One region of the Acidovorax sp. FW305-C-20-28 genome, then DNA from elsewhere that is predicted to be linked to it. Evidence: predicted binding sites of a transcription regulator. Region 1 holds the regulator's gene; each other region holds the start of a gene.
The links. Region 1 encodes LexA, which represses DNA repair genes until DNA is damaged. Its sites were predicted from a motif close to ACTGTATNNNNATACAGT; they were not measured.
Positions count from the first base shown of each region.

Region 2: imuA (translesion DNA synthesis-associated protein ImuA) is a predicted target of LexA. The motif match lies at 2,134-2,151, and genes of this name have one in related genera.
Region 3: imuA (translesion DNA synthesis-associated protein ImuA) is a predicted target of LexA. The motif match lies at 3,795-3,812, and genes of this name have one in related genera.
Region 4: AC3WOH_RS21095 (DNA topoisomerase IV subunit B) is a predicted target of LexA. The motif match lies at 2,021-2,038, and genes of this name have one in related genera.

Region 1 is NZ_JBYSYM010000003.1:40,997-46,898, reverse strand. It holds gene adk (adenylate kinase) at 295-951, shown strand; gene AC3WOH_RS05285 (DUF3617 domain-containing protein) at 1,041-1,535, opposite strand; gene AC3WOH_RS05280 (DUF6152 family protein) at 1,655-2,134, opposite strand; gene AC3WOH_RS05275 (hypothetical protein) at 2,295-2,714, opposite strand; gene AC3WOH_RS05270 (asparaginase) at 2,724-3,677, opposite strand; gene lexA (transcriptional repressor LexA) at 3,761-4,435, shown strand; gene AC3WOH_RS05260 (hypothetical protein) at 4,573-4,980, shown strand; gene AC3WOH_RS05255 (D-2-hydroxyacid dehydrogenase family protein) at 5,195-5,902, shown strand, end outside.
Region 2 is NZ_JBYSYM010000023.1:85,697-91,598, reverse strand. It holds gene AC3WOH_RS23865 (HPP family protein) at 1-1,109, shown strand, start outside; gene infA (translation initiation factor IF-1) at 1,386-1,634, shown strand; tRNA gene AC3WOH_RS23855 (tRNA-Pro) at 1,882-1,958, shown strand; gene imuA (translesion DNA synthesis-associated protein ImuA) at 2,259-3,104, shown strand; gene AC3WOH_RS23845 (Y-family DNA polymerase) at 3,064-4,554, shown strand; gene AC3WOH_RS23840 (error-prone DNA polymerase) at 4,567-5,902, shown strand, end outside.
Region 3 is NZ_JBYSYM010000022.1:36,378-42,279, reverse strand. It holds gene AC3WOH_RS23020 (LysR family transcriptional regulator) at 1-831, opposite strand, end outside; gene AC3WOH_RS23015 (sodium-dependent bicarbonate transport family permease) at 824-1,822, shown strand; partial or broken gene AC3WOH_RS23010 (IS5/IS1182 family transposase) at 2,078-2,197, opposite strand; gene AC3WOH_RS23005 (IclR family transcriptional regulator domain-containing protein) at 2,224-2,640, shown strand; gene AC3WOH_RS23000 (hypothetical protein) at 2,835-3,125, shown strand; gene AC3WOH_RS22995 (hypothetical protein) at 3,122-3,331, shown strand; gene AC3WOH_RS22990 (hypothetical protein) at 3,378-3,614, opposite strand; gene imuA (translesion DNA synthesis-associated protein ImuA) at 3,821-4,603, shown strand; gene AC3WOH_RS22980 (Y-family DNA polymerase) at 4,539-5,855, shown strand; gene AC3WOH_RS22975 (error-prone DNA polymerase) at 5,893-5,902, shown strand, end outside.
Region 4 is NZ_JBYSYM010000019.1:48,520-54,421, forward strand. It holds gene AC3WOH_RS21080 (class I SAM-dependent methyltransferase) at 1-473, opposite strand, end outside; gene AC3WOH_RS21085 (hypothetical protein) at 528-695, opposite strand; gene AC3WOH_RS21090 (MFS transporter) at 722-1,939, opposite strand; gene AC3WOH_RS21095 (DNA topoisomerase IV subunit B) at 2,071-4,053, shown strand; gene AC3WOH_RS21100 (lytic transglycosylase domain-containing protein) at 4,031-4,870, shown strand; gene parC (DNA topoisomerase IV subunit A) at 4,867-5,902, shown strand, end outside.

The sequences.
Region 1 (5,902 bases):
ATGCACTGATCTGGTGCAGCAATGCCCCATCCTACGCATTTATACGCACGTCATATCGCGCGTGTAAGCCAGTGCAAGGCGGTCACATGCTATCCTCGACGCAACGAGAGCATTGCATCCCGGGCTCCACAAGCGCCTGCGCGAGCACTGACGTAGCAGCACACCACCCCGCAGCCTCTGCCCCATCCGTGGAGCACTGTGGTCTTTTTTTGCTGCCACTTCGGTGAGCTTTGCGCAGGCACGCGATCCGCCCCTGCCAGCAGTGCCGCCGATTTCTAACCTTCGAGGACCTTCATGAGACTGATTCTGTTGGGCGCGCCCGGCGCCGGAAAGGGCACGCAAGCCACGTTCATCTGCCAGAAGTACGGCATTCCGCAGATCTCCACCGGCGACATGCTGCGCGCAGCCGTGAAGGCCGGCACGCCGCTGGGCCTGCAGGCCGATGCGATCATGAAGTCGGGCGCCCTGGTCAGCGACGATCTGATCATCAACCTCGTCAAGGAACGCATTGCGCAGCCCGACTGCGCCAAGGGCTTCCTGTTCGATGGTTTCCCGCGCACCATCCCCCAGGCCGACGCGATGAAGGCCGCGGGCGTGAAGCTCGACTACGTGCTGGAGATCGATGTTCCCTTCGAGGCCATCGTCGAACGCATGAGCGGCCGCCGCTCGCACCCCGCCAGCGGCCGCACCTACCACGTCAAGTTCAACCCGCCCAAGGTGGAAGGCAAGGACGACGTGACCGGCGAAGACCTGATCCAGCGCGACGACGACAAGGAAGAAACCGTCAAGAAGCGCCTGCAGGTCTACAGCGACCAGACCCGCCCCCTGGTGGACTACTACAGCCAATGGGCCAAGGCCGAACCGGCCGCCGCCCCGCAGTACCGCGCCATCAGCGGCATGGGCAGCGTGGACGACATCACGCAGCGCGCCTTCGCGGCACTGGCCAGCTGATTTTTCAGCGGCCCTTCAACAACAAAGCCGGGCATGCCCGGCTTTGTTGTTTCTAGCTCTCCGGCGAAGCCGCCGGCAGGGGACGCCGCTTATTTGGACTTCGCCGCAGGAGGAACAGGCATGTTGGGCATGGTCACGGCACCAGGCTTCTGACCTGCCGCGCACGGCCCCAGGTAACGGGCCTCCATCACCATCGTATCGGTGGCCTTGCCCATCATCGGAGGGTTGTAGGCGTTGTTGATCACCGTCTTGTAGCTGCTGGAGAAATCGCCCGTCGTGACCGTTCGCGACGTCACGGCAATGGTTCCCATCTTGCACTCGGAATTGCCGGTGATCGTATTACCGTCCCGCTTCAACTCATTCTTGCTGCACATGTTCTTGGCCGTTTCCAGGGCCGTCTTCTGCATCTGAGCCTCAAAGGCTTCGTCCGTGCACTGCTGCATGACGGCGGCCGGAGCACCCTCGCCCGATACGGTTTTGAGCTCCCACAGACCCGCCTTGCGCTTGGGAAGGTCCAGGGCCTGCGCAGGCAGGGCTGCCAATGCCACAACTGCAGCCACGAGAGAGAGGGAAACGAAACGCATGAGAAACTCCTGCAAGGTAATGCGCCGGATGATAGTTGTGCTCTCGCGCAGAACCGTCGCCAAGGCCAAAAGCTGTGCAACCAAACGTGCACTAATCGACGCCCGCGCCGCTTCTCGCCTCAGGCCGGACTAGAGCGCAGGCCATAAGCCTTGCCATCGACGAACAGGTACTCGGCGCGCAGCACCGGATCGCCCTTTTCCTCGCGCAGCGTGAAGCCGAGAACCGAAAGCGCCGTGCCCGGCTTGATCTCGGCCACCTGCCAGGCCTGCATGCGGGTCAGCGGCGCGAGCTCGATCTCCCACATACGGTCCTTGCGCGTGGGCAGCACGGCGCGCGCCAGCAAGGCCTTGCCATCGACCGGGGCCGTCTGCGCCGGCACGGCCCGCTGTGCCAGATTGGGCGGCAAGGCCAGGGCGGCGGGCAACTCCAGTTCCAGCTCGGCATGCGGGTTCTGCCAACGCACCTTGCGCACCGTGCCTTCCAGATAGATAGGCCGGTCGGCGTCGAAGCTGCTCCAGCCGTGGTGGGCATGGGCTGCAAGAGGCACCAAAGGCAAGGCAAAGCCAGCGAGAACCAACTGACGACGTCGTACGGACATGGAACTTCTCCTTTGCAAAAAGCGGTCTCCGCCCCCACCCCACCCACAGCCCTCGACCTATGCAACTGGCACAGACCCAATCAGCGCCACCGTGGAACTGGCTTTGCCAGGCCACCGGTGGCGTCCCCCTGAGGGGGAAGGCGCGAAGCGACTCAGGGGGCTACAAGTACGCTATCCAGCGACCACAAGCCACGACGGCCAGCCAGATGAGGGTGGACAGCAGCATCTGCGCCCGCGCCAGGCCATCGAGCCGCGCGAGTGAACCGCGCCCATGAAACCACGCCGCGTTGCAGGCGGCAAGCATCAACAACAGCATCTTGAGGGTGAATGCCCGGTTGGACAGCAGCTCCTGCGGCTGGGTGGCAAACATCACCAGGCCCGACAGGGCTGCCAGGCCAAAGCCGCACAGCGCCAGCGAGAGGCTCAGGCGCGCCAGATCGCGGGGCGCAATGGTCGCGCCCCAGCCAAACACCCGCAGCTCGAGCAGCACCAGATTGCCCAGCAGCAGTGCAATGCCCACGATGTGCACCACCTCCAGCGCCGGGTAGGCCCATACGTGGGAGCGAAGGGCAGTGAACATGGTGGGTTGTCAGCCCAGCAGATCAAGCACCAGGCTCACGCGGGCCTTGGCAGGCGACAGGCCGGGCATGGCGGCCAGGCCATCGCCGGCTGTGGGCAGCAACTGGCCTTCGCTGCAACGCGTGGAACGCACCACGCGCACCCCCACGGCCTGGGCACGCAGCAGCGCTGCCTCCAGTGCATGGTGGATGGTGCCATTGCCCGTGCAGGCCACCACCAGGCCCCGCACGCCCTCGCGCACCAGCGCATCCACGGCACGGCCGCTGGCACCCGCGTGGCTGACCACCAGCTCCACCCAGGGCCAGGGTGTATCGGCAGGCACTGCCGTGAGGGCACCCGCACCCTTGGCGCCAGCAGACTGCGGCCAGGCCTGCACCAGCCGGGCCGCGCCCTCTTCCACCCAGCCCAGCGGCCCGGCGTCGCCGGAACTGAAGGGGTCGACCCGGTAGGGGTGCACCTTTTGCACGCGCTGGGCACCATGGATGGTGCCGGCCGCCACGACGACCACGCCCTGCGCACCCTGCGTGGTGGCCACGGCCACGGCATCGAGCAGGTTCTGCGGGCCATCGGGCACCAGCGCCGTCGCCGGCCGCATGGCGCAGGTCAGCACCACGGGCTTCCTGGCATCCAGCACGGAATGCAGGAACCAAGCCGTCTCTTCGATGGTGTCGGTGCCATGGGTGATGACGATGCCGCGAACGGCCGGGTCGTCCAGGCATTCGGCGCAGCGCTGCGCCAGCGCACGCCATACGCCGTGCTCCATGTCCTTGCTGTCGATCTGGGCCACCTGCTCGACCACGAAGGGCCCGCCGGCCAAGGCCTCCAGCCCCGGAACCGCGGCCAGCAGCTCGCCCACCCCCACCTGTGCGGCTGTGTAGCCGATGTTGTCCCCCGCCTGCGCAGCGGTGCCGGCAATGGTGCCGCCCGTACCCAGAACCACAATTTTTTGCGCACTCACTTGCATACTCCGAAAAACTGGTGAAAAATACAGTTACTGGATTAAAAGACAGTCATTTGCCACTGTACCGGCACCCACTGGAAACCACCATGCTCGACAACCCCAAGCTCACGGCCCGCCAGCAACAGATTCTGGACCTGATCCAGACCGCCATTGCGCGTACCGGCGCCCCACCCACCCGCGCCGAGATCGCGACCGAGCTGGGCTTCAAATCCGCCAATGCGGCAGAAGAGCATCTGCAGGCCCTGGCCCGCAAAGGGGTGATCGAACTGGTCAGCGGCACCTCGCGCGGCATCCGCCTGCGTGGCGACACGGTGCGCTCCATCAATGCAGCGCGCGGCACCCAGTTCAGCCTGCCCATTCCCGGCCTGTCGCAGCTGGTGCTGCCCCTGATCGGCCGGGTCGCCGCAGGTTCGCCCATTCTCGCGCAGGAGCATGTCGATCAGACCTACAGCCTGGAAAACAACCTGTTCCAGCACAAGCCCGATTACCTGCTCAAGGTGCGTGGCATGTCCATGCGCGATGCCGGCATCATGGACGGCGACCTGCTGGCCGTGCAGTCCACGCGCGAGGCGCGCAATGGCCAGATCATCGTGGCCCGCCTGGGCGACGACGTCACCGTCAAGCGCCTGCGCCGCACGGCCACCGGCATCGAGCTGCTGCCCGAGAACCCCGACTACCCCGTGATCACCGTGCAGCCCGGCGAAACCTTCGAGATCGAGGGCCTGGCGGTCGGCCTGATTCGCAACACCATGCTCATGTAATCGCCGTTGCGCCGCCCAGGTGGCGGGCGTTTGGCGGGCGGGGTGCCGGTTTTCGGCGCCGCCGCTGGTCAGCCCTGGGCTGCGCACTTGTCTTCGCAATCCTGCCTGTGTTCACCACCGACCTTCGGAGTCTTCACATGCGAATTGCTTCCCTGACCCTCTCGGCCTTCTCCCACCCACTGCACGCACTGGCACGCTGGCTGCAGCCCGCCATACGTGGCGGGTACGACCACGGCGCCACGGTACGGCCTGCACGCACCTGCAAGGTGCCAGTGCCCGCCCACGCAGCGCCCGCATGCCCCGCTGCGGCCCGCATGCCGCGCGACGAGGCCATGCAGACTGCAGCAGGAGCACGTGGCCTGCAGCACGGCACCACCCCAGGCACCGACGCTGCGCACGGCCACACCCAGGCACCCCATGTGGTGCGCGTGCTGCGCACGGCGGCCTCGGGCGCCGATGCCGGCCGCCTCGTGATCTCTGGCCGCATGGCCGACGTCTGCGCAGAGCTCGACCGCATGGCCGCGCGCGAGGCGCTGCAGCACTGAGTGCACGGCCACGCGTGCCCCTCAGCGCGTGCGGCACCGGACCTTCCGACGCCCCTGCTCCGCCCGCCTGGGGTTGGCCGCGAGGGCTGCACCAAGCCCTTTTGACCCCGTTCTGCGCCGCCAGGGCCCGGGCATTCACGCAGCGTTGCAAATGCAGCACGCCCGACGGGGCTTGGGACGCAAAGACTGCGGCGCGCCAAGGCACAATGTCGGGATGAACATCGTGATCCTCGACGACTACCAGGATGCAGTGCGCAAGCTCCATTGCGCCAGCCGGCTTGACGCCTACACCGCTAAGGTCTACACCAACACCGTCAAGGGCCTGGGACAGTTGTCGGTGCGGCTCAAGGATGCCGACATCATCGTGCTGGTGCGCGAACGCACCCAGATCACGCGCCAGCTCGTCGAGAAACTCCCCCGCCTCAAGCTCATCGCCCAGACCGGCAAGGTGGGCAACCACGTGGATGTGGCCGCCTGCACCGAGCGCGGCATCGCCGTGGCCGAGGGGGTAGGCTCACCCGTGGCACCGGCCGAGCTGACCTGGGCCCTGGTGATGGCGGCCACGCGCCGGCTGCCGCAGTACATCTCCAACCTCAAACACGGGGCCTGGCAGCAATCCGGGCTCAAGGCCGCATCCATGCCCTCCAATTTCGGGCTGGGCTCGGTGCTGCGCGGCAAGACGCTGGGCATCTGGGGCTATGGCCGCATCGGCCAGCTGGTGGCCGGCTATGGCAAGGCCTTCGGCATGAACGTGCGCGTCTGGGGCCGCGAGGCCTCGCGCGCGCAAGCCCTGACCGATGGCTACCAGGCCGCCAGCACGCGCGAGGAGTTCTTCTCGCAGTGCGACGTGATCTCGGTGCACCTGCGCCTGAACGACGAGACGCGCGGCATCATCTCGCTCGAAGACCTGTCGTGCATGAAG
Region 2 (5,902 bases), on a different contig from region 1:
TGCGCCACTTCTGGCCGGCCCCGCTGGGCATCGATGGCCGCGAGCATCTGCGCTTCATCGTGGGGGCGGTGCTGGGCATCTTCCTGACGGCAGTGCTCAGCCGCTGGTGGGTGGGCACAGGCCATGCCCACGGGCCCTGGATGCTGGGCGCGCTGGGCGCCAGCGCCGTGCTGGTGTTCGGCATGCCCTCGAGCCCGCTGGCCCAGCCCTGGCCGGTGCTGGGCGGCAGCACCCTGTCGGCCCTGGTGGGGGCCGGGTGTGCGGCGCTGGTGCCCGACCCGGCCGTGGCGGGCGCGCTGGCCGTAGGCCTGGCCATTGCACTCATGGTGCCGCTGCGCTGTCTGCACCCGCCCGGCGGTTCCATGGCGTTGTACGTGGTGCTGACGGCCAGCGATGGCCTGCACCTGGCGGTGTTTCCGGTCCTCTTCAACGTGCTGGTGCTGCTGCTGGCAGGGGTGGTCTACAACAGCCTGACCGGGCGCCGCTACCCGCACCCGCAGCAGTCGCCGGCGCGCACGGCCGTGGCCAAGGGGGCGTTTGCGGCATCGGACGTGGATGCCGCGCTGGCGCACTACAACCAGGTGCTGGACGTGAGCCGCGCCGACCTGGAGGGCCTGCTGGAGCTGGCAGGCCGTGCCGCCTTCCAACGCACGCTGGGCGATGTGCGCTGCGTGGACATCATGTCCCGGCCGGCCATGGCGGTGGAGCAGGGGGTGTCGCTCAAGGAGGCGTGGACCTTGATGCGCCTGGAGAAGATCAAGGCCCTGCCCGTGGTGGATGCGGATCGGCAGGTGGTGGGTATCGTCACGGTGGCCGACTTCATGCGCCTGGCCAACCTCGACCTGCACGAAGGCCTGGGCCAGCGCCTGCGCGCCCTCGTCAAGGGCCGCGGCGGCCAGCCGTCCCGCGTGGGCGAGATCATGTCGCACCCTGTGCAGGTGGCGCGCGTGGCCCAGCACGCCATGGACCTGGTGCCGCTGTTCTCGCAGGGCGGGCACCACCACATCCCCATCGTCGACGAGGGCGGGCACCTGGTGGGCATCATCACCCAGACCGACCTGGTGCGCACGCTGGAAGTGGCCGTGCAGGGCCGTGATCCCGCGGCCTGACGGCCCCCTGGTGCCGCGCCGCGACACTGCGGCGCCTGCGCCATAGGCAAGGGCGGGTACATCGCGGTACAATCGACAGGCTCTGCACAGCGCTCTGCCTGTCCATTGAAGCCGTCTCCCCGGCCCTCTGCCTGATCTGCGCCCCGGGTGCAGCGACTCCCACCGCCCGCAACGCACCGTGTGTCGAGCCCGACCACGCTGCATCGGCCGTGGTGGATGCCCCAGCGTTCAGGCGCCGATCACCAGATTTTTTGATTTTTGAAAAGACAAGAGAACATGGCCAAAGAAGAACTGATTGAAATGCAAGGCTCCGTGACCGAAGTGTTGCCTGACTCGCGCTTTCGCGTGACGCTGGACAACGGTCACCAGCTGATTGCCTACACCGGCGGCAAGATGCGCAAGCACCACATCCGCATCCTGGCGGGCGACAAGGTCTCGCTGGAAATGTCGCCCTACGACCTGACCAAGGGCCGCATCACCTTCCGCCACCTGGCCGGCCGCGGCCCAGGCCCGACCAGCCGCTGAAGGCGGGCATGCCATCGGGCCGCAGCACATGTGCTTGCTGCCCGCGCAGATCGCTGGCCCGGCGCTGCGCAGTGTTGTCGTAGAAAGAGAGTTGGTTGAGTTTGCCCCGTCGCGCAGTCTGCATCGCCCCTGGATGCAGGACAGCACTGCCGATGGAACCCTGGTCCGGTGCAGTCGCTGCAAAAAAATCAAAAAAAGCGCGCATTTGGCCAGAACCCGAAATTTCCCGGGTTAGAATACGAGCTGTCGGAGCGTAGCGCAGCCTGGTAGCGCATCTGCTTTGGGAGCAGAGGGTCGCGAGTTCGAATCCCGCCGCTCCGACCATTATTGGCAAGGCCTGCAGAAGCAATTCTGCAGGCCTTTTGTCATTTCAGGGCCTCCACTGCGCAGGCCTTTTCTTTTGGCCATGGCCAACGGCGCCCCTTTTTGGGCGTGGCAGCCAATGCCCCGCAGGAATGCTCTGAAAAGCAGCTGCGGGCAGCGGAATAGGGGTACGATAACTGTATGAAAATACAGTATTTCATCGCCCCCCTAGCCCTGCTGCGCTGGACGCCCCGGGGTGGGGTGCGCAAGCCGCACCTTTGTGTCTGACCCTGTGCATGTCCATCCCGGGTTGCCTCGCTCATGTCCGCCGTCCCCCTCCGTTCCGTGCCCGCTGGTGCCCCGCCCCGGCTGGCAGGGGTGTGGCTGGCCGACCAGTTGGGCACATCCGCCGCAGCACGGGTGCAGGCCACGGGGCATGCCGGCCTCGATGCGCAGTTGCCCGGCGGGGGCTGGCCCCTGGGGGCCATGACGGAAGTGCTCCAGCCGGCTACGGGCCTGCATGTGTGGCAACTGGTGCTGCCAGCCCTGGCCCAGGCCACGGCCGCACGGCCGGGGGCCGTGGTGCTGGTGGCACCGCCCCATGAGCCCTTTGCGCCCGCCTTGCGCGCGGGCGGGCTGGATGCAGCGCGGCTGTGCCGCGTGCAGGCCCCGTCTGCAGCACAGGCGCTCTGGGCGGCCGAGCAGGCCCTGCGCTGCCGCGATGTGCAGGCGGTGCTGGCCTGGCTGCCGCAGGCCGCGCCCGAGTCGCTGCGGCGGCTGCAGCTGGCGGCCGCGCAGATGGGGCAGTTGCTGTGGGTGTTCCGCCCGGCCAAGGTGCGCCAGCAGGCATCGCCTGCGCCGCTGCGGCTGTGGGTCGAGACCGTGTCCGCATCGGGCGGCGCCGAGCTGCAGGTGCAGGTGCTCAAGCGCCGTGGGCCGCCCATGGAGCAGCCCCTGGTGCTGCCGGCCAGCAACCCGGCGCTGGCCCGGGTACTGGCCGCATCGGCAGCGCGCGGCCAGGGGCGGCGTGCACTGCCATCGCCGCAGCCGCAACAGCCAGCGCGGCCTGCCGTGGTGCTGCCAGGGGCGGCCTGGCTGGATCGCCTGCCTGCAGGAGGTGTGCTGCATGCACTGGATCGCATGGCCATTGCCTCCCACCCCCATTGATGGCGCCGCTGGCCCAGGTGTGGCCCTGCCGGCGCTGGCTGCCGGCCAGCGCCAGCCTTTGCCGCAGGCCCCACACGAGCATTGGTGGGCGCTGCAGTTCACGCCGCGCGTAGCGCGGCTGGAGAACGAGGCCTTGCTGCTCGAAGTGTCTGCCACCGAGCGCCTGTGGGGCGGCCGTGAGGCCCTGCTGGCGCAACTGCAGTTACGCGGCCCTGCGTGGCCGTTGGAGGCGGCGGCATCGTCACCCGAGTCAGGCGAACCAGGCGCTCCCGGTGCGCAGCCCACCCCCTTTGCCCAAGCCCCCACCTCGCTGCAGGCCCTGGCCCTGCTGCGCCTGCGCCTGGCGGGCCAGCCCGTGCCCCGGCACCTGCCCGATGGCCTGCCGCTGCACACGCTGACGGCGCTGCACCCGCACCTGCCCAGCCTGGCGCGCATGGGCTGCCGCACCTGGGGGGCCTTGCGCGCGCTGCCGCGCGATGGCGTGGCCCGGCGCCTGGGCGCGGCCGTGCTGCTGGCGCTGGACCGGGCCTACGGCCACATCGCGCACAACCACACCTGGGTGGAGCTGCCCGAGCGCTTCGAGCTGACGGCCGAGCTGCCCGCGCTGGCCACCTCGGCCGATGCGCTGCTGTGGTCGGCCAGCCGCCTGCTGTCGGCCCTGCAGGCCTGGCTGCAGGCGCGCCAGCAGGGCGTGCTGGCGCTGGAGTTGGCCTGGCGCCACGACCTGCGCCGGGTGGATGGCGTGGCCATCGCGCCCTGGCATGCGCTGCCTGTGCGCACGGCCAAGCCCACGCACGAACTGGCCCACCTGCGCCGCCTGCTGGCCGAGAACCTGGCGCGCACGCCCCTGGCCGCGCCCGCCAACCAGATCACGTTGCGTGCGCTGGAGACCGCGCCCCTGCCACATGCCAGCGCCCACCTGCTGCCGCCCGACGGATCGTCGGCCGCCGGAGACCAGGAGGGCGAGGCCTGGCACCAGCTGGTCGAGCGCCTGTCGGCCCGCCTGGGAGCGGATGCCGTGCAGTCCGTCACCTTGCTGGCGGACCACCGGCCCGAATGCATGCAGCGCTGGCAGCCCATGGCCGGTGCGGGCCCGGTGCCCGCATCGAAGGTGCCGCAGGGCGAGCATGCGCCCGAGGCCGTGCTGTGGCCCACCTGGCTGCTGCGCACCCCGCAGCGCCTGGCCATGCAGGGCCACCGGCCGTGCTACCAGGGGCAGTTGGGCCTGCTGGCCGGGCCGCACCGGTTCGATGCGGCCTGGTGGGAGGAGGGGGGTACGCCAAAGGCCGACGAGAACGGGATCGGCGAGCGCAGTGGCCTGGTACAGCGCGATTATTTCGTGGCCCTGAGCCCTGGGGCCGGCCGTGTCTGGATCTTTCGTGAACGCTTGGCGCATGCGCCTGCCGGAGCGTCCCGGGACCGCTGGTTCCTGCAGGGCCTGTACGCGTGAGAGGTCCGTGCAATGACCCACACCATTCCTGATCGCGCGTCGGTCATACCCACCCCATCGCTGGCGCTGCCGGACTATGCCGAGCTGCACTGCATCTCCAACTTCAGCTTTCAGCGCGGGGCATCGCAGCCCCAGGACCTGGTGGCGCGTGCGGCCAAGTTGGGCTATCGTGCCCTGGCGCTCACCGATGAGTGCTCAGTGGCCGGCGTGGTGAGAGCACATGGTCCGGCCAAGGAACTGGGCCTGCAGTTCATACCGGGCAGCGAGTTCGCCTACCCCGGCTTCCGGCTGGTTGCATTGCCGCGCAATGTCGAGGGCTGGGGCAATCTGTGCGAGTTCATCAGCGCTGCACGCCGTACCGCCCCCAAAGGCACTTACGAGCTGGGGCCCTTGTCCGATGTGGCCCAACTGCAGGACTGCGAACTGCTGCTCATGCCGGACCGCAGCGTTCAGCACGCCATGGACACCAGCGCGTTGCTGGCTTGCGTGCAAGAGGCGCAAGCCCAATTCGGCCAGCGTTTCTGGCTGGGGGTGGAGCTGCTACTTGGACCCGATGACGACCTGTGGCTTGCCACGCTGCAGCAGGTATCGCTTCAGACGGCAGTGCCCCTTGTGGCTGCGGGCGATGTGCATATGCACGTGCGCTCGCACAAACCGCTGCAGGACGTGATCACGGCTGTGCGCCAGGGCTGCACCGTAGCCGAATGCGGTTTTGCGCTGCAGCCCAATGCGGAGCGCCATTTGCGCCAGCGCGTGCGCCTGGCCGGCATCTACCCGCCAGAACTGCTGGCGGCCACGCTGGAGATCGCGGCGCGCTGCACCTTCAGCCTTGATGAAATCAAGTACCAGTACCCGCTGGAGGCCGTGCCTGAGGGGATGACCCCTGCACGGGGACTGGCTGCGTTGACCTGGAGAGGGGCCCAAGGCCGCTATCGCAAAAAGATACCCAGAAAGGTGAAAAGGCAGATCAGGCGTGAACTTGCGCTCATCGCTGATTGCGAATACGAGATGTACTTCCTCACCGTGCATGACATCGTGCGCCATGCGCGCAGCAAGGACATCCTGTGCCAGGGCCGGGGCTCTGCGGCCAACTCGGCTGTCTGCTACTGCCTGGGTATCACTGCGGTAGACCCTCGACGCAGCGACCTGCTGTTTGAGCGTTTCATCAGCAAGGAGCGCAAAGAGCCGCCCGACATCGACGTGGATTTCGAGCACAACCGGCGCGAGGAGGTGATCCAGTACGTCTACGACAAATACGGCCGCAACCGCGCCGCCATTGCCGCCGTGGTCACCACCTACCGCACCCGCAGCGTGCTGCGCGACGTGGGCAAGGCGTTGGGCGTGCCTG
Region 3 (5,902 bases), on a different contig from region 1:
CGGTAGACCAGCCAGCGCGTGACGGGATACCAGGCCCAGACCCATGCCCGAGGCGACCGCTTGCTTGACCGCCTCGTTGCTGCCGAGCTCCAACCGCACACGAGGGTGCAGTCCCAGGTGCTCGAAGTGGGCGTCGCCGGCAAGCCGGGTGCCAGACCCTCGTTCGCGCAGGATGAAAGGCTCTTGCTGGAGACGTGTGGGGCGGACCCTTGCTGCCCTCGCCAGTGGATGGTCCAAGGCGGAGATCGGCACCAGTGGGTTGTCCAGCAGCGCGAGCCGCTCATGCGGGATGTCCGCCGGAGGCATGGAGAGGATGTAGAGGTCGTCCTGATTGGAACGCATGCGCTGCACAACGCCGTCGCGGTTCAAGACCTGCAGTTCAATGTCGACGTCGGGGTGATTGGCACAAAAGCGGCCCAGCATTCGCGGTATGAAGTACTTCGCAGTGCTAGCCAGCGCCACGCGCAGACGCCCCTGCCGCAGGCCCTTGAGGCCAGCGATGCGCTGTTCCAGCGTTTCCCATTCAGCCACCATGGCACGGGCGGTTTCTGCGACGGCTTCACCTGCAGGGGTGAGATAGAGCGCGCGGCCTATCTGCTCGTACAAGGGCAATCCGACGGCATCAGCCAACTCCCTGATCTGCATGGAGACGGTGGGTTGGGTCACATGGCACGCACGAGCTGCACCCGTTATGGACCCCGTGTCGGCCAGCGCAACCAGAAGGCGCAGTTGACGAAAAGTGGCATGCATAGTGATCCATCTATATATCGCATCGAAACTATCGATTTTCCTCGATTGCGGGTTGTCCCTACCATCCGCAGCCATGAACATTCTTCTTGATCCAGCAATCCTGTTTTTTATCCTCGGAGTCAGCGCAGGACTGTTGCGCTCCAATCTTGAGGTGCCGCCCCCTCTATCTCGATTTCTCTCGCTCTACCTCTTGATGGCCCTGGGGCTGAAGGGCGGTTTTGCGTTGAGTCAGACCGGTTTGAATGCGACAGTAGTTGCTGCGCTGGGATGCGCAGTGCTCCTGGCCATCGTGATCCCGCTGTTGGACTGGCAGTTTCTGAAGCGCGCGCTGCCGCCAATGGATGCCATAGGCGTCGCTGCCACTTATGGCAGCGTCAGCGCGGTGACCTTCGTGACGGCGGCTCACATTCTTGACTCCCAGGGCAGTCCGGGAGGTGGCTACATGGCAGCGGCAATGGCGCTCATGGAGTCGCCCGCGATCGTGTTGGCTTTGGTCAGCGCGCAGTGGGCCCGTAGCCGGGCCTTATCCACCGATGGTTCGGGTGCTGCGACGCTGGCTTTGGCAGGAGTCGCTCGCCCGTCCACCCCAGGGGTGTTGCGCGAAGCACTTACCGATGGTGGTACGGTTCTTCTGGTGGGGGCATTGCTGGTCGGTTTGGTATCGGGCCCCGCCGGCGCCAAGGCAATGCAGCCGTTCACAGGCGATTTGTTCAAGGGCTTGCTAGCCTTCTTCCTGCTGGACATGGGCTTGCTGACGGCGCGCCAGATGGCGGGTCTGCGCTCGCTGCCGACATCTCTCTTCGCCTATGCGCTTCTTGCGCCCGTTGTGCACGCGATGCTTGCCCTGGGACTGGCGCGCGTGGCGGGCCTGGGGACGCAGGATGCAACACTGCTCGCAGTGCTTGCCGCCAGTGCCTCCTACATTGCCGTGCCTGCAGTTCTTCGACATGCGGTACCCGAAGCGAGGCCTGCGGTCTACATCGGGCTATCGCTGGGCGTCACTTTTCCGTTCAATTTGCTCGTGGGCATTCCGCTGTACCAGTGGTTGGCAGGGATTGTGATTCGAGCTTGAGCTCTCTTATCGGGGTTCGACGGTCCCACACTCTCTCTGTGGTAGCTTACATGTGCGAACGCTGAAAGGAGTAGCTCGAGATATGCGATCCAATGCGGCCAGTTTCTGTCTGCCTCCCTATTCGGGTTAGCAGGCTGTTGAAATTCACTACTTGCCACCGAACGGCCCCGCTGTAAGTTGCAGGCGCTCAGCAAACGGATTGTTTGACCAACCCTTGATACCGCTTCGCGGTGGGCATCGACCGCTTTTCACCCCCTATTTGCTCGCCTGCGCTCCCATCGCCCTGAGTATTCGCGCCATCCGCACAATGCTGCTGGCCGTCATGGTCAGCTTGAAGTACTGGTCCACCCGCTCAATACCTCGGTAGGCCGTCTCGTGCGTGAGTCACCCACCGAGTCAGTATGCTCTCCCAGCACCGCGCGACCATTGGAATCCGCATCCCAATGCTCGTTTCTTCATTTGGGCGGGCCTGGCTATCCTGGTGTGCTGAAGAGGAGCGCGAGGCTACGCTGGTGCTCCTGGGTGAACGTTCGGATGCCATTGGCGAGATGGCCAGGGATGCGCCGCTCATCAAACGGATCGTTCGCGACACTCGGCGCCGTGGCTATGCAGTCAATAGAGGGGAATGGGCGTCGGAAGCCAGTGTGACCGCCGTTGGCCTGCCCATCCGCATTGGCGAGCATGCGATTGGAGCGATCAATCTCGTTATGCAGGGGAACGCCGTCTCTGAGCGAGAGATTGCCACCAGGTATGTACCGCTGTTACGCTCCCTGGCAGATGAGATATCCCAAGGTGTCGGAAATTCCCCCCGAGGCTGACCATTGATCGAAATCAAGGGTAAACCCGCAATCCTGACGCATCTAGGCTCACCACCATAGTGCAAATTCTAAACCTCTGAGATCAACCTAGGCGAGGTGGAAGACGAAAGCGGTGACCCGGTAGGGAAGCCGCCCAGGCTGTGACCGGCGCTGTTGTCAGCGTCACCAGCGACTGAGCACCTACCATCGCATCCATGTTGCTCACCCTCCACCTCATCAAGATCGCGTCCGGCGACTATCGGGCCCATGTGATGGAAGGCGCACAGCACCTGGGCAACTATGAGGCGACGAGCATCGTCGAGGCCATCCGCCTAGCCGCCGAGAACCCACTTCCCGACCTAACGGGCTTTCACATCTGGTATGAGCACGTCTCGATTGGCAGCGTGCCAGCAGGTGACATGCGGCGCGATACCGAGGCGTTGGCCCGACGGCTGGTCGAGCTGCATGCCCTCTTCAGCAACTCCCAATCGAAAGGATTCCTATGAACGACAGACATGCTGGCGCCTCCAGCGGGCAAGTCGAGCTGGACGGGTTCATCGGCGATTGGACCGTGAAGGACGGGCGATTGAAGCTCACCTGCCTCACTGCGGGAGCGCCGCCCAAGGAAGCCCAGGTGGACGAGGATCCTGAGGCATTGGCAAAGCTGCTGCTGCGGAAGCTGTTGGACGAGTGGAACCGCACCCGGCCGTAGAAACGAACGCGCCCTGCTCGGTCCGATCGGGAGCCTTCAGGGGCCCCTACACCGGCTTGGCAAGCGACGTCGTGTGCACCCGCTGGGCAGGATCAATCACCTCGGCCGGCCCAATCCCGTCGTAGACCACGGCCTTCGACACCGCCACCCGCACCTGCGTGCGATCCCCCTGGTGCTCGACTTCGTAGTGCGTATTGGGGAACGGCAGCGCAATCTCGTCCGGCGGCCCGCCATACCAGACCGGTACCAGAAGGATTGCGGGCGAAGGAAGCAGGTCGGTCATTGGACGATTTTAGAGGCGCCTCCTCTGCCTCAAGTTCGCAGAAATTTTTCCTTTGCTGCCGAACATTTGATCCTCCCGCGCCGGCCCTGATTCCCCCGCTATCGTTTTCAGTGCGAACCGCGCGCAATGGCCTTCAACTGCCCTCGGCGACCTCTTTTCTGTCAGTAGGGCTGTCCGTATACTGTATTTAATTACAGTATTTCGATATGCCAGCCGCCGTCCGCTCCTTCGATACCCAGCACCTTCCCCTCAGCGTGCGGGAGTCCGTCTGGACGGGTGACGACCTGGCCCACCAGAACCATCCCACGATCCCGACCGGCTTCGACAGCCTGGATGCCTCGCTCCCCGGGGGCGGCTGGCCAACTCGCTCCCTGACGGAAGTCCTGTCGCCTCAGGCGCCCCTGTGCGAATGGAGCCTGCTGGGCGGCTGCATTCCATCCCTGATGGAGGGGGACGGCCAGATCCTGCTGGTCTCGCCCCCGCTGCCCCCGCATGCCGGAGGCCTGGCCCAGCGCGGCGTGCACCCGGACCGCCTGGTGTGGATTCGCGCCAAGGCGCCCGCAGATCGGCTCTGGATCACCGAGCAGTTGGTCAAGTCCAACCCCCGTGGCGCTGTGCTGGCCTGGCTGCCCCAGGCGCGTGCGGACCAAGTCCGCCGCCTGCAGGTGCACGCGCAGTCCTGCCAGTCCCCGGTGTTCCTGTTCCGGCCAATCGGTGCGCAGCGGGAGGCTTCGCCTGCACCACTGCGCCTGCTGGCCTCCCTGGGCTCCGGCTGGAACATCCACGTGCAGATCCTTAAGCGCCGCGGCACGCCGTGCCCGGACGCCCTGGAGCTGGAGGCCATCCCTCCGCAGCTGCGCAAGGTGCTGCCGCCGCGCCTGCTGCGCTCCACATCGTTTTCTCTTTCGCGCGAGGAGGCCCCCGATGCTCGGGATCTGGGCCGCACTGCGACCATCCAGCACCCACAGCGCGTCCTGCATCCCCATTGACCTGCCGTCCCTCGCCGTGTGGGCGCTGCAGTTTTCACCGCGGGTGGCAGTGCTGGAGGAGGCTGTGCTGGTCGAAGTGGGGGCGAGCGCGCGCCTGTTCGGGGGGCAGGAGCAACTGCGCCAGCGGGTCGAAGAGGAAGGCACGGCTTTGGGCGTGGAGTGCATCGCCTGGGCGCCCACGGGCGCGGCTGCGCTGGCCCTGGTGCGCGCGGGTGTGTGCGACGGCTTTGCAGGCCCGCTGTCCTCCATCCTGGACAAGCTCCCGCTGGAGACCATCACGGCCGTAGCCTCCCACCTGGGCACGCTGCAGCGCCTGGGCTGCAGGAGCCTTGGCGATGTGCGCAAGCTGCCGCGCGGCGGCCTGAGCCGGCGTTTCGACAAGGACCTACTGACCCGGCTGGACCAGGCCTATGGCCTGCGGCCCGAGGCCTACGAGTGGGTGCTACTGCCGGAGACCTTCAGCGCAAGGCTGGAATTCCAGTTCCGCGTAGAGCATGCCCCTGCGCTGATGTTCGGGGCCCGCCGGTTGCTGATGCAGATGTCCAGCTGGCTGGCGGCCCGGCACATGGGCGTGACCTCGTTCACCCTGCGCTGGTGGCACGACGTCATGCGGGCCAAGACGGCCGGCACGGGCGGCGAGCTGACCGTGGGCACGGCCGAGCCCACCCAGTCGGTGGACCACCTGAGCCGCCTGTTGAACGAACACCTGGCCAAGGTCGAGCTGCAGGCTCCTGCGGGCGATATCGAACTCGTTGCCGTCCGCACCATCCCGATCCAGCAGGAGAGCAAGTCACTGCTGCCCGAGACCATTCGCCAGGGCGAAGCGACCTGGCTGGTGCTGGAGCGCGTGCAGGCGCGCATCGGCAAGGCCGAGGTGGTGCGTCCATTGCTGGCCGAGGACCACCGGCCCGAATGGATGCAGCGCTGGCCCGGCGCAGAAGAGGCAAGGCCACGCGCCGCCCCGGGCCCGTGCCAGCTGCCGGTGCCGGACTGGATCTTCGAGGAGCCACTGCGCCTGGCCGAGCGCGACCACCGCCCTATCTACCAGGGCCCCCTGGTGATGCTGCTGGGTCCCGACCGCGTCGAGGGCGGTTGGTGGCACCGCGTGGGCGAAGGTGCGGATGCGCAGCAGACCAATGTGCAGCGCGACTACTGGGTGGCCCAGAGCCAGCATGCGGGCCGGCTGTGGATCTACCAGCAGCGCCTGGCCAACGACGAGACCGGCTGGTTCCTGCACGGGCGCTACGCCTGAGCGACCTACACCCTACCCGCACCCGTGAGCAGGCTGTATGGCGCTTC
Region 4 (5,902 bases), on a different contig from region 1:
AAACGCGCGGGTTCTTCGAGGAAGCCGTCCTCGTAGGCCACGGTGCGCAGGCCGGCGCAGGCGGCCAGCAATTCACCGGGCTGCAACAGGAATTCGGACCGGGCAGGGCGGCCCACGGTTTCGTTACCGTGTGCAAAGGTCTCGTAGACCAGTACACCGCCTGGGGCCAGGCTGGCCAGCAGGGTGGGGAACAGCGGGCGCCACAGGTAGTTGGTGACCACCACGGCGCCGAACTGCCGCCCGGCAAAGGGCCAGGGGCCGTTTTCGATGTCGGCGCAGACCATCTCGCCGTAGGGTGCGCCTGCAGCAACGGCCTCGGGAGAGCGGTCCACCCCCACCACCGGGTGGCCCAGGCCATGCAGCCAGCGCAGGTGGCGCCCGGCACCGCAGGCCACATCTAGCACCGTGCTGCCCGGGGCGATCAGGTGCGACCAGCGGCGCACCCAGTCCGAAGGGTGGTCAGATCCGTGCATCCGTAGGTGAGTTTTGCTATGAAAATAAGAGCATCGGGTGCCCCGAGGTCAGGGCTAGAAGCAGCTCCACACCTTGTCGGCCAGCAGCACCATGAATTCCGGGGCCGTGTACAGGCCGAACACCGCCAGGCAGGCCAGGATGGAGGCCGTCCAGGCCAGCACCCGCCACACCAACGGCAGGGCCGGGGCGTGCGAGGGTGTCGGTTCGGGCGTGGCAGGCATGGGGATTGGGTGTTTCTAGCCTGCCATCATGCAGGAACCGGGGCCCTGCGCTGGATAGGGCTTTCCTTGACCGGCAGGTTCACCAGGGCCGCGAACACGCCCAGGGCGATGGCGATGTACCAGACGATGTCGTAGCTGCCCGTGGCGTCGTAGAGGTAGCCACCCAGCCAGACGCCCAGGAAGCTGCCGATCTGGTGGCTGAAGAAGACGAAGCCGCCCAGCATGGACAGGTGCTGCACGCCGAAGATCTGGGCGATGGTGGCATTGGTGGGCGGAATGGTGGACAGCCACAGAGTGCCCATGACGGCCGAGAAGATGTAGACCGAGGCCGGCGACAGCGGCACCACCAGGAAGATGGCGATGGCCACGGCCCGCGCAAAGTAGATGAAGGCCAGGATGTAGCGCTTTTGCAGGCGCTGGCCCAGGGTGCCGGCGATGTAGGTGCCGAACACGTTGAACAGCCCGATCAGCGCCAGCGCATAGCTCGCCACCTGGGGCGAGAGGCCATGGTCCTTGAGGTAACTGGGCATGTGCACGCCGATGAACACCACCTGGAAGCCGCAGACGAAGTAGCCGGCCATGAGCAGGGTGAAGCTGGGGTAGCGGAAGGCCTCGAACAACGCCTGGGCGACGGTCTGGTCGCGCTTGACCGGGGCCGAGCCCTTGAAGCCCGGCTCGCGCAGCCCGAAGGCCAGGGGCACGATGAGCAGCACCGCCAGCGACAGCGCCAGCAGCGCCTGCTGCCAACCCAGGTTGGCGATCAGCCAGCCCTCCATGGGCACCATGAGGAACTGGCCGAAGGAGCCGGCCGCTGCGGCCACGCCCATGGCCCAGGAGCGCTTTTCCGGCGCGATCTGGCGGCCCAGCACGCCGTAGATCACGGCGTAGGTCGTGCCCGCCTGGGCGGCGCCGATCAGTACACCCGTGGTCAGCGCAAAGAGCAGGGGCGTGGGCGACAGGGCCATCCCGGCCAGGCCCGCGGCGTACAGCGCGGCGCCGGCCAGCAGCACGCGGAAGGCGCCGAAGCGGTCGGCCGCCATGCCGGCAAAGATGCCGATCAGGCCCCAGGACAGGTTCTGGATGGCGATGGCCAGCGCGAAGGTCTGGCGCGTCCAGCCCATTTCCTGGGTGATGGGCTGCAGCCACAGGCCGAAGCCGTGGCGCGTGCCCATGGACAGGGTCACGATGGCTGCGCCACACGCGAGCACCTGGAACATGGACAGTTTCGGAGTATTCAAAGACATGCGCAGAATGTAGCCAGATTGGCCGCAATCTGCCGGCACACGGCCAAGCAGTACAGTTGCCGGTCTTTCTACAGGCAAATACCTGTTTTTTCATACAGCTTTTGCTGCGCCGCCGCACTACAATCCGCCGCATGTCTGCCAAACCGTCTTCCGTTTCCGCCAGCGAATATTCCGAGGGCTCGATCCGCGTGCTCAAGGGCCTGGAGCCCGTCAAGCAGCGCCCGGGCATGTACACCCGCACCGACAACCCCCTGCACATCATCCAGGAGGTGCTGGACAACGCCGCCGACGAGGCGCTGGCCGGCCATGGTAAGAAGATCAAGGTCACGCTGCACACCGACGGCTCGGTCAGCATCGAGGACGACGGGCGTGGCATCCCCTTCGGCATGCATCCCGAGGAAAAGGCCCCGGTGATCGAGCTGGTGTTCACCCGCCTGCATGCGGGCGGCAAGTTCGACAAGGGCAAGGGCGGCGCCTACAGCTTCTCGGGCGGCCTGCACGGCGTGGGCGTGAGCGTGACCAACGCCCTGGCCACTCGGCTGGAAGTGAGCAGCCACCGCGAAGGCAAGGTCGCGCGCCTGGTGTTCTCGGCCGGCGACGTGGTCGAGCCCCTGGTGGCGCGCGCGCTGGAGGCTGGCGAGCGCAAGCAGGGCACCACCGTGCGCGCCTGGCCCGACGCCAAGTACTTCGAATCGAGCGCGCTGCCCATGGGCGAGCTCACCCACCTGCTGCGCAGCAAGGCCGTGCTCATGCCCGGCGTGTCGGTGACCCTGGTCAACGAGAAGACCCGCGACACCCAGACCTGGCAGTACAAGGGCGGCCTGCGCGACTACCTGATGCAGACCCTCAGTGGCGACCCGGTGATCCCGCTCTTCGAGGGCGAGGGCTATGCCGACCGCAACAACGAGAGCTTTGCCGAGGGCGAGGGCGCCTCCTGGTGCGTGGCCTTCACCGAAGACGGCCAGCCCATGCGCGAGAGCTACGTCAACCTGATCCCGACCAGCGCTGGCGGCACGCATGAAAGCGGCCTGCGCGATGGCCTGTTCAATGCCGTCAAGAGCTTCATCGAGCTGCACAGCCTGCTGCCCAAGGGCGTCAAGCTGCTGCCCGAGGACGTGTTCGCCCGTGCCAGCTACGTGCTGTCGGCCAAGGTGCTGGACCCGCAGTTCCAGGGCCAGATCAAGGAGCGCCTGAACTCGCGTGACGCGGTGCGCCTGGTCTCGGGCTTCGTGCGGCCCACGCTCGAACTCTGGCTCAACCAGCATGTCGATTACGGCAAAAAGCTCGCCGAGCTGGCCATCAAGGCCGCACAGACGCGTCAGAAGGCCGGCCAGAAGGTCGAAAAGCGCAAGGGCTCGGGTGTGGCCGTGCTGCCCGGCAAGCTCACCGACTGCGAAAGCCGCGACATCGCGCACAACGAGGTCTTCCTGGTCGAGGGCGACTCGGCCGGCGGTAGCGCCAAGATGGGCCGCGACAAGGAAAGCCAGGCCATCCTGCCGCTGCGCGGCAAGGTGCTCAACACCTGGGAGGTGGAGCGCGACCGCCTGTTTGCCAACAACGAGATCCACGACATCTCGGTGGCCATCGGCGTGGACCCGCATGGCCCGAACGACACGCCCGACCTCTCGGGCCTGCGCTACGGCAAGGTCTGCATCCTGTCGGACGCCGACGTGGACGGCTCGCACATCCAGGTGCTGCTGCTCACGCTGTTCTTCCGCCACTTCCCCAAGCTCATCGAGGCCGGCCACATCTACGTGGCGCGACCACCGCTGTTCCGCGTGGACGTGCCCGCGCGCGGCAAGAAGCCCGCGGCCAAGATGTATGCGCTCGATGACGGCGAGCTCACTGCCATCCTCGACAAATGCGCCAAGGACGGCGTGGCGCGCGAGAAGTGCCAGATCAGCCGTTTCAAGGGTCTGGGCGAGATGAATGCCGAGCAGCTGTGGGAAACCACGCTCAACCCCGACACCCGCCGCCTGCTGCCCGTGGAACTGGGCGGCATGGACTTCGCCGCGACCGAGGGCCTGATCACCAAGCTCATGGGCAAGGGCGAGGCGGCCTCGCGGCGCGAGCTGATGGAACTGCATGGTGATGCGGTCGAGATCGACATCTGAGCGGCTGCGACTGCTGTGCGCAGGCCTGGTGCTGGGCCTGGCGCAGACGGCCGCCCACGCCGACCTCTGGGCCTTTGTCGATGCGCGCGGCGTGACGCACTTCGCGTCCGAGCAGGTGGATGCCAACTACCAGCTGTTCTTCAAGGGCAACGAGTTCGACTCCACACGCGACGGGCCCTCCGACGTGCGGCCTCTGCCCCATGCCCTGCCGCCGGCGGGGGCGCGGTTGCTGGCCTTTTTCGACATCGCGCCGGACTACAAGCGCGTCAAGCACCACCTGCGTGCCGCTGCGGCCAGGCACGACGTGGACTACGAACTGTTGCAGGCGCTGATCGCCACGGAATCGGGCTTCGATGCCGATGCCGTCTCGCCCAAGGGCGCGGTGGGGCTCATGCAGGTGATGCCGGCCACGGCGACCCGCTTCGGCGTGAGCGCCGACGCCAAGCGCTCGGTAGAGAAGAAGCTCACCGACCCGGCCGTGAACGTGCCCACGGGCACGCGCTACCTGCGCCACCTGCTCGACCTGTTCCCCGAGCGCCTGGACCTGGCGCTGGCCGCCTACAACGCGGGCGAGGGCGCCGTGCAGCGCGCGGGCAACCAGATCCCGGCCTACAAGGAAACGCAGAACTACGTGCGCACCGTGCTGGGCCTGTACGCCCAGCTCAAGCCGCCGGCGCCTGTGAAGAACCCGCGCACCGCCACGGGCCGCGTGCGCATGGAACTGCAGGGTGGCGCCCTGAACCGGGGCAATCTGCCGCCTGACCGCGTGGCGCAGACGCCCGCAATGACTGAACCTGAATCCCACAAGAACGAATGAGCGACCAACCCACTCTCGATTTCCCGGCCTCCGACGACGGAGGCGATGATTCCCTGGGCCTGGCCGGCTACGCCCAGCGCGCCTACCTGGAGTACGCGCTTTCGGTCGTGAAGGGCCGGGCCCTGCCCGACGTCTGCGATGGCTTGAAGCCCGTGCAGCGGCGCATCCTGTACTCCATGGACCGCATGGGCCTGGGCTACAGCGGCCCCACGCGCAACACGGCGGCCAAGCCAGTCAAGAGCGCCCGCGTGGTGGGCGATGTGCTGGGCCGCTTCCACCCGCACGGCGACCAGTCGGCCTACGACGCACTGGTGCGCATGGCGCAGGACTTTGCCCAGCGCTACCCGCTGATCGACGGCCAGGGCAACTTCGGCAGCCGCGACGGCGATGGCGCTGCGGCCATGCGCTACACCGAGGCACGCCTGTCGCGCATCACCAGCCTGCTGCTCGACGAGATCGACGAAGGCACGGTCGATTTCATGCCCAACTACGATGGCAGCACGGAGGAGCCGCGCCAGCTGCCCGCGCGCCTGCCGTTCGCGCTGCTCAATGGCGCCAGTGGCATTGCCGTGGGCCTGGCCACCGAAATCCCGAGCCACAACCTGCGCGAGATTGCCGACGCCTGCATTGCGCTGATCAAGACGCCCTCGCTGTCGCAGGACGACCTGATGGCCCTGGTGCCCGGCCCCGACTACCCGGGCGGCGGGCAGATCATCAGCAGTGCCGGCGACATTGCCGACGCCTACCGCACCGGCCGCGGCAGCCTCAAGGTGCGCGCGCGCTGGAAGATCGAGGAGTTGGCGCGTGGCCAGTGGCAGCTGGTGGTCAACGAACTGCCCCCGGGCGTGAGCTCGCAGAAGGTGCTCGAAGAGATCGAGGAAATCACCAACCCCAAGGTCAAGACCGGCAAGAAGGCCTTGAGCCAGGAGCAAACCCAGCTCAAGGCCAGCATGCTGGCCGTGCTGGACGTGGTGCGCGACGAGTCGAGCAAGGACGCCCCCGTGCGCCTGGTGTTCGAGCCCAAGACCGGCA